Regions from separate parts of the Rahnella sp. BCC 1045 genome, predicted to be linked through region 2. Evidence: predicted binding sites of a transcription regulator. Region 2 holds the regulator's gene; each other region holds the start of a gene.
The links. The regulator PhoB, encoded in region 2, activates phosphate uptake and scavenging genes when phosphate is short. The targets are predictions, from matches to a motif close to CTGTCATAAAACTGNCNNAT.
Positions count from the first base shown of each region.

Region 1 (4,701 bases), on a different contig from region 2:
CCAGCGCGGACAACCAGTTGGACGGAGAATAAGTTCCTGCCACGACGCCGCCGTAGCTTGCCATCATGCGGTTACTTTCTTTGTCATGACGATCCTGCACTTTGCCCATCAGGCGGAGCGGCATGTAACAAAGCAGACCGGAGATCACCAGCAGGCCGGTTTTCACCGCCACTTTTTTGAAGGTGGTTTGTTTGAGTGCCGCGCCCGGCAGGGTGCTGAGCCACATCAAAAGTACCGGGATCAGGCTGACGAGCGCCGTCCAGGCCACAAAATGCGTGCCGACAGATTCTTTCGATAAATCAATGGAGTCTGAGGCCAGCGCTGCCGCCAAAATCCCGTAGCCGATATCGACGTTGAACAGGATCATGTAATAGCTGGCCGCCGCCGAGGAAATCACAATGGCAGTCATCAGCACACGGAAAACCGTTTTGCCGGTATAGGAGAGCAGCATACAAAGGAAGTAAACCAGGGCAACACACGCCACCATCTCGACCACGATCGACAGCATATTGTCATAATGCAGCTGACTGTAACGGCGGATGAAAATCGGAAGGTTTAACAGGATCCCAAGATAAAGCGCAATGAAAACAGAAATGCTCTGCAGCGAAAGTGAACGTATTTTATGCATTAGTAATAAATGGCTCTTTTGTGAGTCTGTTTACGTCGTACTGACCGTTCGAACCGGAGGATGGAACCCACTCCTTAGGACTATTCAGACCCCGGGACAAGCATTTTTGTTCAAATGCAAAGGTTTCTGCCATTGTGATAATGTAACCAAATTAACGAAACCCTTACTTTTCAATAAGTAAAAAATGAATTTTCTCTAAGATTTTCTGAACTTTTTCCGAGCCGTTGAAGAATTATTAAGAAAGCCTGTGATCCGGATCGGATAATGGCCCCGGAAATGACAGCGTGAACCGGGTCTCGCCCTGCGGCGAACTCGTTACCCGAACGCTTCCCTGATGCAGCGCCATAATCGCCTGAACTATCGATAAACCGAGACCGCTGGAGCTGCCGCCTTCGCTGCGTGATGCATCGGCCCGGTAGAAACGGTCAAAGAGTTTGCCCAGTTTTTCCGGCGGGATCGGATTGCCCTGGCTGGTCACATCAATCTCCATGCCTTTACCCTGCGGCCGGGCGCTGATCGTGATGGTGCTGCCCTCATCGCCGTAACGCACGGCGTTGGCGACAAGATTGCTGATCGCGCGCTGAAACAAGATAGCGTCCGCATACAAAATCCCCTGCCCTTCGCCGTACAACTCCATTTCACGCTCTTCCGCCAGCCCTTCAAAATATTCCTGAATACGGGTAATTTCAGAGGAAACATCAATACCGGTGATGGTTAAAACAGACCGCGCGTCGGTGGCGCGGGCAAGAAAAAGGATGTTTTCCACCATGCGGGAAATACGTTCCAGCTCTTCCATATTATTTGCCAGCAGCGTTTCATACTCTTCCACCGTGCGCGGCTGGTACAACGCCACCTGGCAATGCCCCATCAGCGCGCCCACCGGCGTGCGGATTTCATGCGCCAGATCGGCTGAAAACTGGGTCAGGCGCTGATAGCCCTCCGAAAGCCTTTCCAGCATGTCGTTGAAAGAATAGATAAGTTGCTGCAATTCCTGCGGCGCATTCTCCGTGCTCAGCCGGGTAGACAGGCTGGACGGATGAATTTGCGTCGCCTCCTGTGCCATGTTGCGTAAAGGCTTTAAGCCTCTGCGGATCACAACATAACCGAGTGCGGCAATCAGCAAATAGGCGAACAGCACGGCGCCAATGATTTCCCAGCGAAATGTCTCAAGCAGACGCGATTCTTCCGTCATGAAATGCGCGCCGGTAATTTCTACCGTTCTGCCATCCTCAATCTGCACACTTGCACGGGCAAAGCGCACCGGCGTTCCGTCCGGCGACATGAGGTGATGCACGGTTTGCAGGGTGAGCGGCTGGCCGTCGGGCACGGGCGCAACCGGCGGTAAGATCAGCTGCGAGGGATTAACGTTAATCAGTGGCGGCTCGCCTTCGAGACGAAAAGTCAGAATATCGCGCTCGTTGCCGAGCATATTTTCAAACAAACCGGGATTACGGCTCAGCTGTGATAACGGAAATTCATTCGCCAGCAGATGGCGGAAATACTGCACGCGTCCGCTGACCTGATAATCCGCGCGGCGCACCAGCTCTTTATCCATCGAATAATAGAGATAAAAACCGACAGCGCTGACCACCAGCGAGGCAATCAGCGCAAACAGTAATGTCGCCCGCAAGGTCAGCGACATCGCTCGTTTTGAGGCAGACGGACGGGCAGTTTCTTTCATCACGTTAGTCATTGCGCACTTCACAAACGTAGCCAATGCCACGCACGGTATGGATCAGTTTCACCTCAAAGGCGCGATCCACCTTGGCGCGCAGGCGCTTAATCGCCACATCCACAACGTTGGTATCACTGTCAAAATTCATGTCCCAGACCTGCGAGGCGATCATGGTGCGCGACAGCACTTCGCCTTCCCGGCGCATCAGCAGCTCCAGCAACATAAACTCTTTATTGGTCAGCGCGATGGTCTGATCCTGACGGGTGACGCGGCGGCGCAGCACATCGAGATTCAGATCGGCGACTGAAAACGTGTCCGGCTCGCGTGCCGTCGGGCGGCGCAGTAAGGTGCGGATCCGCAGCACCAGCTCGGTAAATGAAAACGGTTTAATCAGATAATCATCCGCGCCGAGTTCCAGCCCGTGAATGCGATCCTGCACTTCGTCACGCGCCGTCAGAAACAGCACCGGCACGTCACTTTTTTTACGCAGCACTTCCATCACCTGCCAGCCATCAAGGCCGGGCAGCATGACGTCGAGGATCACGGTGTCATAACCCTCTTCCAGCGCCAGAAACAGACCGTCTGCGCCGTTGCGCGCCAGATCCACGCTGTAACCCGCCTCCGTCAGCCCTTTTTTCAGGTAGTCGCCTGTGCTGACATCATCTTCTATCACCAGTATCCGCATTCAGGCCCTCGGCGCCGCAAGACCATTCTCCCAAAGAATGATTCAGAGGAAGTTTATCAGTTTCATCAGACACCTTTGATGACAATTTTGTCATCAACTTGTCATCAACCAATCCCGGTTTATCGTCCACTCTTAATGAAGTTATTCATCACTGGCCGGTTCAGTGATTCATCTAACAGAATGAAATAACGCTAGAAAATGGAGAGTTGATCATGAACACACCTACACGCCTTGCCGGTTTATTACTGGGTTCCCTTCTGATGTGCAGCGGAATGACATCCGCCTTTGCGGCCGATAACGTGATTAAACCGACGCGCGGAACCATTGATTCAGTTAATGACTCATCGGTGCAAATCACCACACGTCAGGGTGAAAAGCTCGATGTGAAGCTGACTGACCAGACCAAGATCAACGCCGTTACCAAAGGCCAGATCAGTGATATCAAACCCGACAGTTTCATCGGTACCGCCGCAGTTCCGCAGGCTAACGGCACGCTGAAAGCGCTGGAAGTCCACGTCTTCGCACCAAGCCTGCGCGGCAGCGGTGAAGGCTTCAACCCGTTTGAATCTGCTGACGGGAAAATCAATACCATGACCAACGGTACCGTTGGCAAACTGGTCAACAGCAATGGCCGCACGCTGACCGTGAAGTATCACGATGCTGAGAAAACAGTTGTTGTTCCTGACGACGTTCCTGTGGTTCTGCTGGCACCGGGCGACCGCAGCCTGCTGAAACCGGGCACTAAAATCGTGCTGTTCGCCATGAAAGATGACAAAGGTGCGCTGGTTGCCCGTGGCATCGCAGCCGGTAAAGACGGCATCGCGCCACCGATGTAATCAGGCTGTTTAACAGGAGATTTACCGTGAAACCTCAGCCCTCTTCAGTTCGAAAACGCAGGATCCATTCCTGGCCGGTGCGTATCAGCCACTGGATTAATCTTCTGGCAATGATTGGTATGGTGATGAGCGGCTGGGGGATTTATAACGCGGATCCCCTGTTTACCTTTACGTTTCCGCAAAACACCACACTCGGCGGCTGGCTGGGCGGCAACATCGCCTGGCATCTCGCCGTGATGTGGCTGCTGGCGGCTAACGCTCTCTTTTATCTGCTATGGGGCGTTTTCAGCGGCCATTTTAAACGGGACTTTTTCCCGTTTTCAGCCCGCAGCGTCTGGCGCGATACCGTTCGTGCCCTGACCTTCCATCTGCCCCATAAACTCGGCCAGTACAACGCCGTGCAAAAACTGATGTACAGCGGCGTTTTGCTGCTCGGCGTATTGCTGGTGCTTTCCGGCTTATCCATCTGGAAACCGGTGCAGTTCAGCGGGCTGGTATGGCTGTTCGGCGGGTTTGATATTGCCCGATATGTACACTTTTTTGCGATGAGTGGCGTGATGCTGTTTGTGGTCATTCATGTCCTGATGGTGCTGCTGGTGCCGAAAACATTTGTGGCGATGATTACCGGCGGCAAGGTAATGAATAAAGAGGAAAGTGCCGATGAGTGAAAAATCGCAACGGCCAAAAATCATTCTGGAGCCCGATCAGCGCAAGCAGCTGGTGAATATCCAGCGCCGTTTACTGCTGCGCTCAGGATTAACGCTCGGTGCCGTTTCCATGCTGACCGGCTGTAATTTGCAGGACGGCGACGAAGTCGACAAAGTGCTGTGGGCGATGTCGCGCTGGAATGATCGCGTTCAGGGCTGGTTATTTGGCG
Region 1 is NZ_JAFMOZ010000123.1:7,269-11,969, reverse strand. Features, by position in the region: gene eptB (kdo(2)-lipid A phosphoethanolamine 7''-transferase) at 1-628, opposite strand, end outside; gene J1782_RS10920 (heavy metal sensor histidine kinase) at 864-2,321, opposite strand; gene J1782_RS10915 (heavy metal response regulator transcription factor) at 2,314-2,988, opposite strand; gene J1782_RS10910 (hypothetical protein) at 3,201-3,824, shown strand; gene J1782_RS10905 (cytochrome b/b6 domain-containing protein) at 3,851-4,492, shown strand; gene J1782_RS10900 (molybdopterin-dependent oxidoreductase) at 4,485-4,701, shown strand, end outside.
Region 1: J1782_RS10915 (heavy metal response regulator transcription factor) is a predicted target of PhoB. The motif match lies at 3,076-3,095, and genes of this name have one in related genera.

Region 2 (4,701 bases):
ACGCTGCAAATCCACCACACGGCGGATTTCAGTGTCTTCCACCGCGCGCAGCTGTACTGCATTAATCTCACCGGCCTGAAACTGTTTGCGGGCTTCTTTGATCGCGGCCGGGCGCAGGAAACTGCCAACGACGTCAGCGCGGAACGGAGGGGTAGTACGTTGCATGAAAACTCCTTAAGGCATCACGCCCCTGGCGGAATGCGAATGATTTACAAAGTAAATAATTACATTGCGTTATTTATAGACATCTGGATGTCTAAACGGCTTTAAGGCCATACTGTCATGCAGCCTCTTCACTCACAACAGAGGAATTTTCATGGGACGTGAAATAAATTCATGATCATCAGGCAGAATCACGCCATAAATAGAAATGAAAAAGCCTGCTATCGGCTGATAACAGACTTTACGTAAATTGCTGAAATTAAGGTTTTACGGTGACCGGGGAGTCTGAACCCTGAGGAACAATCAATTTTGGTGCCAGCGTGAACATAAACCGCGTGCCGACGCCGACTTCGCTGAGAACTTCGAGTTTCGAATTATGGTGGCTGAGCGCATGTTTTACGATGGCGAGCCCCAGTCCGCTGCCGCCGGTCTGGCGTGAGCGCGCCTTATCCACACGGTAAAAACGTTCGGTCAGACGCGGTAAGTGCTGCGGCGCAATGCCCGGCCCGTTGTCACTTATCTGAAACTGCGCGCCATGTTGAATTTGCTGCCAGCTGACTTCAATCCGCGTGCCCGGCGGGGTGTGATTCACGGCGTTATACACCAGATTCGACACCGCACTGCGCAGCTGATCTTCATTGCCAAAGACTTTCAGCTTTTCGTTTACGCGAAACACCACTTCATGTTTCCCGCCGCTTAACGTCTGCACTTCCCGCTCAAGCATGCTGAGCATCACCGGAATATCGACCTTCTCGTGCATATCGATATTGGCGGATGCTTCGATTTTCGACAGGGTCAGAAGCTGCTTCACCAGCCCGTCCATGCGCCTCGTCTGCTCCTGCATCGTATCCAGCGCTTTGGTGCGGAACGGCTCTTCCAGCTTGGCGTCTTCCATCATTTCCAGATACCCCTGCAACACAGTGAGCGGCGTGCGAAGTTCATGGCTGACGTTGGCAAAGAAGTTACGTCGCGCGCCTTCGAGCTGACGCATTTGCGTGACGTCACGCGCCACCATCAGAAGCTGCCCCTCGGAATACGGCATCACGCGAAACTCGACGTAATGTTCATTATTGAGTTGCAGATTCAGGGCACGGCTGAAGTCACGGGTCTGGATCCAGGTGCGGAATTCCGGATAACGCAGCAGGTTAAAAATATGCTGGCCGTTATCTTCCGGCCAGCGGAAACCAAGCAGATCCTGCGCCAGTCCGTTACACCAGAAGATATTGCCTTCTTCCGTCGCCAGAACCACCGCATCCGGCAGCGATTCGGCACCGCTGCGGAAACGTTTGATCAACTGACCTAATTCACGACGACGTCGCCGGTTGCGCATCTGCATCTGGTTCAGCCCGTAAAACAGCGGTTCCCAGCTCCAGCGCCCGTTCGGCGGGGTGATGCTGCGGTCAAGCCACAGCCAGTGAGAGAGTTTAAGCTGATTGTAATAATTCCAGCCCAGCGCCGCGACCAGCGACGCAAAGAGGAGCCAGCCGAAATGGCCGACGAAAATTCCGAGGATCAGGGCTGGCAGACAAAAGAGAAAAAATTCGCCGGCCAGACGTTTCCATGACAAACGTTCTAACACACAGGTTCTCCGCTGTGGGGGACTCAATAACGCGTTGAGAAACGATATCCGGTACCACGAACAGTCTGGATCATTCTGTCATGTCCACTGGTTTCCAGCGCTTTACGCAAACGACGAATATGCACGTCTACCGTGCGATCTTCCACATAAACGTTAGTGCCCCACACGTTATTGAGCAACTGTTCTCTGCTGTAAACGCGTTCGGAATGGGTCATAAAGAAGTGTAACAACTTAAATTCGGTCGGCCCCATATCGAGCGCCTGCTCGTTGGCCATCACCCGGTGAGACGACGGATCCAGACTGAGCCCCTGCATGTCGATCACTTCTTCGACCGCCATTGGCGAAATCCGGCGCATCACCGCTTTAATACGGGCAACCAGTTCTTTTGGTGAAAACGGTTTAGTGATGTAATCATCGGCACCGACTTCCAGGCCGCGCACCCGATCTTCTTCTTCACCGCGAGCGGTCAGCATCATCACCGGAATTTCGCGGGTCAGTGCTTCACGTTTAAGGTGCTTAATAAACTGAATACCGGAACCGCCGGGTAGCATCCAGTCGAGCAGGATCAGTTCTGGGTAAGGTTCCACTAACTGGCCAATCGCTGAATCAAAATCTTCAGCTTCTACTGCCTGATATCCATTCTGTTCCAGTACAAAACACACCATTTCACGGATTGGAGCTTCGTCTTCAACCACCAATATACGTCTAGCCATCGTAGGTCCTGCCAATAGGTTAGCGATCTTTTATTTGATTGCGGGCGCCATTATGCGTCAGTTTTGTGACAGATTTATGAATGAAAATGATGGTTCATTTAAGGCAAATATGACAGATAAATTCCCGCCATCCTGCTGAAATTGGTCTGATTTATCGGGGACAGGTTCCCCCGCCGACGTTTATACTTTGCACCATTGTCGTCATACAGGGTTCACACGGGAGTCTCATGCGCCTGATCCACACCTCCGACTGGCACCTCGGCCAGTACTTTTTTACCAAAAGCCGCGCCGCTGAACATCAGGCATTTTTGCGCTGGCTGACCGGTCAGGTGCAGCAGCATCAGGTGGACGCCGTCATTGTCGCCGGGGACATCTTTGATACCGGTTCGCCGCCCAGTTACGCCCGCGAGTTGTACAACCGCTTCGTGGTGGAATTACAACAAACCGGCTGTCAGCTGGTGGTGCTGGCCGGGAATCACGATTCCGTCGCCACCCTCAATGAATCCCGCGAACTGCTTTCGTGCCTGAATACGCGGGTGATTGCCACCGTCGGTGAAGACCTCTCTGAACAGATTTTAGTGTTAAACCAGCGTGACGGAAAACCGGGCGCGGTGCTTTGTGCTATCCCGTTTTTACGTCCGCGCGATTTGCTCGCCAGTCAGGCCGGACAATCCGGCAGCGACAAACAGCTCGCGTTGCAGGAAGCCATTGCGGCGCATTATGACGCGCTATATCAGGCCGCACTGGCGAAGCGTCAGAAACTTGGTATGCCGTTGCCCATTATCGCTACCGGCCATCTGACCACCGTCGGCGTCAGCACGTCTGACTCCGTGCGCGACATCTATATAGGCACGCTCGACGCCTTCCCGGCCCAGGCATTTCCGCCGGTAGATTACGTGGCGCTCGGGCATATTCACCGCGCCCAGTGCGTCGCAAAAACCGAACATATCCGTTACAGCGGCTCGCCGATTGCCCTGAGTTTTGACGAACTGAGCAAAGCCAAAAGTGTGTACTTACTCAATTTCGACGGCGCAACGCTTAACGCCATCGACACGCTGGAAATCCCGGTTTTCCAGCCCATGCAGATCATCAAAGGTTCGCTGGCTGAAATCGAAAAACAGCTGGCGCAGTTTGCAGGCGGCGATATGCAAAAGCCGGTCTGGCTGGATATCGAAGTCGCCACGCAGGATTATCTCAGCGATATCCAGCGGCGTATTCAGACGCTGACCGCAGATTTGCCGGTGGAAGTCGTTCTGCTGCGCCGCAGCAAAGAACAGCGCATCCACAGTATTGAGCAGCAGGAAAAGGAAACGCTGAGCGAGCTGAGCGTCAGTGACGTGTTTGAACGACGTCTGGCGCTGGAACCGGATCCTGATGAGCCGCGTCAGGCGCGGATGCGCACGCTGTTTGCGCAGGTCGTTGAACAGATCACCAGCGGTCAGAATGCGGAGGACGGCGCACAATGAAAATTCTCAGCCTGCGATTAAAAAACCTGAACTCGCTGGAAGGCGAATGGAAAATCGACTTCACCGCTGAGCCGTTTGCCAGTAACGGTTTATTTGCCATCACCGGCCCGACCGGCGCGGGGAAAACCACCCTGCTCGACGCCATTTGTCTGGCGCTTTATCACCAGACACCGCGTCTGAACGTCACGCCGAGTCAGAATGAACTGATGACCCGCCACACCGCCGAATCGCTGGCGGAAGTCGAGTTTGAGGTCAAAGGCATTGGCTACCGCGCGTTCTGGAGCCAGCGCCGGGCCAAAAACTCGCCGGACGGCAATTTACAGGCGCCGAAAGTGGAACTGGCACTGCTGGCCGATGGAAAAATTCTGGCCGACAAAGTGCGCGATAAACTTGATGCCATCGCCGAGCTGACCGGGCTGGATTTTGGCCGTTTCACCAAATCAATGATGCTTTCACAAGGCCAGTTCGCCGCGTTCCTGAATGCTGATGCCAACGACCGCGCGGAATTGCTGGAAGAACTCACCGGCACCGAAATCTACGGGCGGCTTTCTGAGCGCGTGTTTGAACAACATAAAGAAGCCAAAAATCAGCTCGACGGTTTGTATCAGCGTATGGCAGGTATCGAGTTGCTCAGCGAAGAGCAGCGTCAGGCGTTTGAAACGGAACTGGCCGCGCTGAACGCGCAGGAAATTATCCTCAGCCAGCAGGCGCTTCAGCGCCAGAAGGATCTGAACTGGTTGCAACAATGGCAGCAGGTACAGCAAAAATATCAGCAATCTCA
Region 2 is NZ_JAFMOZ010000143.1:35,257-39,957, forward strand. Features, by position in the region: gene J1782_RS23345 (cobalamin-independent methionine synthase II family protein) at 1-165, opposite strand, end outside; gene phoR (phosphate regulon sensor histidine kinase PhoR) at 422-1,741, opposite strand; gene phoB (phosphate response regulator transcription factor PhoB) at 1,765-2,454, opposite strand; gene sbcD (exonuclease subunit SbcD) at 2,682-3,920, shown strand; gene sbcC (exonuclease subunit SbcC) at 3,917-4,701, shown strand, end outside.

Region 3 (4,701 bases), on a different contig from region 2:
TGGAAGGACGTTTCAGCCACGGTGAAGTGAATCTGAGCGAACTGGGCGAAAAGGCGGATGAGATCCTCTCCCGCGTTCAGCATGTTCAGATCATTGCCTGCGGCACGTCATACAACTCCGGTATGGTGGCGCGTTACTGGTTCGAATCACTGGCCGGTATGCCGTGTGATGTCGAGATTGCGTCGGAATTCCGTTATCGCAAATCTGCCGTTCGTCCTGGCAGCCTGATCATCACCCTGTCTCAGTCCGGTGAAACCGCGGACACGCTGGCTGCACTGCGCCTGTCCAAAGAGCTGGGTTATCTCGGTTCTCTGGCCGTGTGTAACGTAGCCGGTTCTTCGCTGGTGCGTGAATCCGATCTGGCGCTGATGACCAAAGCGGGCACGGAAATCGGCGTGGCGTCGACGAAAGCGTTTACCACGCAGCTGACCGTTCTGCTGATGCTGGTGGCACGTATGGGTCGTCTGAAAGGCATGGCACCGCAGGTTGAGCATGACATTGTTCACGCGTTACAGGCGCTGCCTGCGCGTATCGAACAGATGTTGTCGCTGGATAAAACCATCGAATCGCTGGCGGAAGGCTTCTCTGACAAACATCATGCGCTGTTCCTCGGCCGTGGCGATCAATATCCGATCGCGATGGAAGGTGCGCTGAAGCTGAAAGAGATTTCCTATATTCATGCGGAAGCGTATGCGGCAGGCGAGCTGAAACACGGCCCGCTGGCGCTGATTGACGCCGATATGCCGGTGATTGTGGTTGCGCCTAATAACGAACTTCTGGAAAAACTGAAGTCGAATATCGAAGAAGTGCGCGCACGCGGTGGTCTGCTGTATGTCTTCGCCGATCAGGATGCCGGTTTCACCGACAGCGACGGTATGAAAATCATTCAGTTACCGCATGTCGAAGAAATCGTCGCACCGATCTTCTACACGGTCCCGTTACAGCTGCTGTCTTACTATGTCGCGCTGATTAAAGGCACTGACGTAGACCAGCCACGTAATCTGGCCAAATCGGTCACAGTAGAATAAGCCACGCTGGCTTTGAAACTGCCTGCTAAGCGCCCATCTCGGGCGCTTTTTTATTTCTAAAAGGCTAAGGCGTGGTCACGATTCTCCTCTCTCAGGCTTCGTTAGCCGCCACGGATAAGGTATAGTCCGCCTTTTTACGAAGGTGATTTGCTGAATGCTGTCCAACCCCTCCATTCGTCTCAACAAATACATTAGCGAGAGCGGGATCTGCTCACGCCGTGATGCCGATCGTTACATCGAACAGGGAAACGTTTTTATCAATGGCAGACGCGCCTCCGTGGGCGCACAAGTATTTGCCGGTGATGTGGTGAAAGTTAACGGCCAGCTGATTGAACCGCGTGATGAAGAAGATTTAGTGCTTATCGCGCTTAATAAGCCCGTGGGAATCATCACCACAATGGAAGACGGTGAGCGGGACAACATCAGTGATTTCGTTAACCACAGCAAGCGCGTTTTCCCTATCGGGCGTCTGGATAAAGATTCTCAGGGCCTGATTTTACTGACCAACCACGGTGATCTGGTCAATAAAATCCTGCGTGCGGGCAACGACCACGAAAAAGAATATGTCGTAACGGTCAACAAACCGGTGACGGATGAGTTTATTACCGGCCTGGGCGCGGGTGTGCCGATGCTGGGAACGGTGACCAAAAAGTGCAAAGTGAAGAAAGAAGCGCCCTTTGTATTTCGTATCACGCTGGTTCAGGGGCTTAACCGCCAGATCCGCCGTATGTGTAAGCATTTTGGCTTTGAAGTCACCAAGCTTGAGCGTGTGCGGATTATGAACATCAACCTGAAAGGCTTGCCTTTGGGGGAATGGCGTGATTTGACGGACGATGAGCTGGTCGAATTATTCAGACTGACTGAAAACTCAACTTCGGAAGAAAAGCCGGCCAAAAAAACGCAGTCTAAACCTGCTCAGGCCAAAAAACCGGTTGTCACAAAACCGAAAAATACCGAGAAACCCGACGGAAATTCAGCTTCCCGTAAACGTTTTGCACAGCCAGGACGTAAAAAGAAAGGGCGTTAAGTCCGCATCTATTTCCGCTGCCACCGGCCTTTGGGCCGGTTTTTATTTGATCGGTCCACTTCAGTTTGCCCATCTCGCCTAAATTGTGACCAGTGTCATAAAACTGTCATATAACGTACATTTTACTGTCACCAAACTGTCCTATTTTCCTCCTGTGCCAAACACTTTATAAATCTCGACCTGGGTCGAACAAAAAAAACCACTAGGAGTGGAACATGAAATTGATGCGTAACACCGTCGCCGGTATTGTAGCAGCGACTTTCTCCCTCACAGCAATGTCTGCTTTCGCTGCTAGTAATCTGACTGGCGCTGGCGGCACCTTCCCTGCACCTGTCTACGCTAAGTGGGCGGATGCATACCAGAAAGCAACCGGTACTCAGGTTAACTATCAGGGCATCGGCTCTTCCGGCGGCGTGAAACAAATCATCGCCAAGACCGTTGATTTCGGCGCATCTGATGCTCCGATGAAAGAAGAAGATCTGAACAAAAACGGCCTGTTCCAGTTCCCTACCGTGATCGGTGGCGTGGTACTGGCAGTGAATATCCCGGGCATCAAATCAGGTCAGCTGACGCTGGACGGCGCAACGCTGGGTGATATCTACCTGGGCAAAATCAAAAAGTGGAACGACGCGGCGATCACTAAGCTGAACCCGGGCGTGAAACTGCCAGATACCAATATCGCCGTTGTTCGTCGTGCTGACGGTTCCGGTACTTCTTTCGTGTTCACCAGCTATCTGGCAAAAGTGAACAACGAGTGGAAAGAGAAAATCGGTTCAGGTTCAACAGTTAACTGGCCTACCGGTCTGGGCGGCAAAGGTAACGACGGCGTAGCCGCATTTGTACAGCGTCTGCCGGGCTCCATCGGATACGTAGAATATGCTTACGCTAAACAAAACAACCTGGCTTATACCAAGCTGGTTGATGCGGATGGTAAGGCGATCAGCCCGACAGAAGAATCCTTCAGTGCAGCAGCTAAAGGCGCTGACTGGAGCAAAACCTTCGCTCAGGACCTGACTTTCCAGAAAGGCGACAACGCGTGGCCAATCAGCTCCACCACCTTCATCCTGATTTACAAAGATCAGCAGGATGCGACCAAAGGTGCTGAAGTTCTGAAGTTCTTCGACTGGGCTTACAAAAACGGCAATAAACTGACGACTGACCTGGATTATGCAACGCTTCCACCTTCAGTCGTTGAGCAGGTTCGTGCAGCCTGGAAAGCAAATATCAAAGATAGCAGCGGCAAAGCACTTTACTAGGATCTGACGTCTCGTCTGATATAGAGTACAAGTCTTCTGCTTCATTCCCTCTCCGGCCGGGGAGGGAATTAAATCTTAATTAAAAGAGAGTGGTATGGCTGAATACAAGCCGGCTATCAAAGCACCAAGCAAAAACGGTGACATCCTTTTCGGCGCGCTGGTCAAACTGGCTGCGCTGATCGTGTTATTAATGCTGGGCGGAATCATCGTCTCGCTGTTTATTGCTTCGCTGCCTAGCATTGAAAAATTCGGATTATCCTTCCTGTGGACGAAAACATGGGATGCCCCGAATCAGCAGTTCGGCGCACTGGTGCCTATTTACGGTACCGTCGTGACCTCGATTATCGCCTTACTGATTGCCGTTCCCGTCAGTTTTGGTATCGCATTATTCCTCACTGAGCTGGCACCTAACTGGATGAAACGTCCGCTGGGTATTGCTATCGAACTGCTGGCGGCGATCCCCAGCATTGTTTACGGCATGTGGGGTTTATTCGTTTTCGCTCCGCTGTTTGCCCAGTATTTCCAGACACCGGTCGGTGATGTGCTTTCCGGTATTCCGATTGTTGGCGCGCTATTCGCCGGCCCGGGATTTGGTATCGGCATCTTGGCGGCAGGTGTCATTCTGGCCATCATGATCATTCCGTACATTGCCTCCGTCATGCGTGACGTGTTCGAGCAAACGCCGGTCATGATGAAAGAATCGGCCTACGGAATTGGTTGTACGACCTGGGAAGTGATCTGGCGCATCGTGCTGCCGTTCACCAAAAATGGTGTCATCGGCGGTGTCATGCTTGGTCTTGGCCGTGCGCTCGGCGAAACCATGGCGGTGACCTTCATTATCGGTAACACCTACCAGCTCGACAGCATTTCGCTTTACGCGCCCGGCAACAGTATTACCTCGGCGCTGGCGAACGAATTCGCCGAAGCTGAAGCAGGTCTGCATACGTCCGCGCTGATGGAGCTGGGCCTTATCCTGTTTGTTATCACCTTTATTGTTCTGGCGCTGTCGAAAGTCATGATTCTGCGTCTGGCTAAGAAAGAGGGCCGTTAAGATGACGACACTCGAAATGCAAAGTAACGCAGCCTTACTGGAATCACGTCGCAAACGTCAGGCATGGCGCCGTCAGAAGAACCGTCTGGCGCTGATGATTTCCATGCTGACCATGCTTTTTGGCCTGTTCTGGCTGGTCTGGATCCTGTTCACGACCGTCGTGAAAGGCGTAGACGGCATGTCTCTGGCGCTGTTTACCCAAAACACCCCGCCGCCAAATACGGCTGGCGGTGGTCTGGCGAACGCCATTGCGGGCAGCGGACTGCTGATTCTATGGGCGACGGTTATCGGTACGCCGCTGGGCGTGATGGCGGGGATTTATCTGGCAGAATATGGCCG
Region 3 is NZ_JAFMOZ010000126.1:26,447-31,147, forward strand. Features, by position in the region: gene glmS (glutamine--fructose-6-phosphate transaminase (isomerizing)) at 1-1,028, shown strand, start outside; gene rluF (23S rRNA pseudouridine(2604) synthase RluF) at 1,183-2,055, shown strand; gene pstS (phosphate ABC transporter substrate-binding protein PstS) at 2,271-3,311, shown strand; gene pstC (phosphate ABC transporter permease PstC) at 3,406-4,362, shown strand; gene pstA (phosphate ABC transporter permease PstA) at 4,364-4,701, shown strand, end outside.
Region 3: pstS (phosphate ABC transporter substrate-binding protein PstS) is a predicted target of PhoB. The motif match lies at 2,148-2,167, and genes of this name have one in related genera.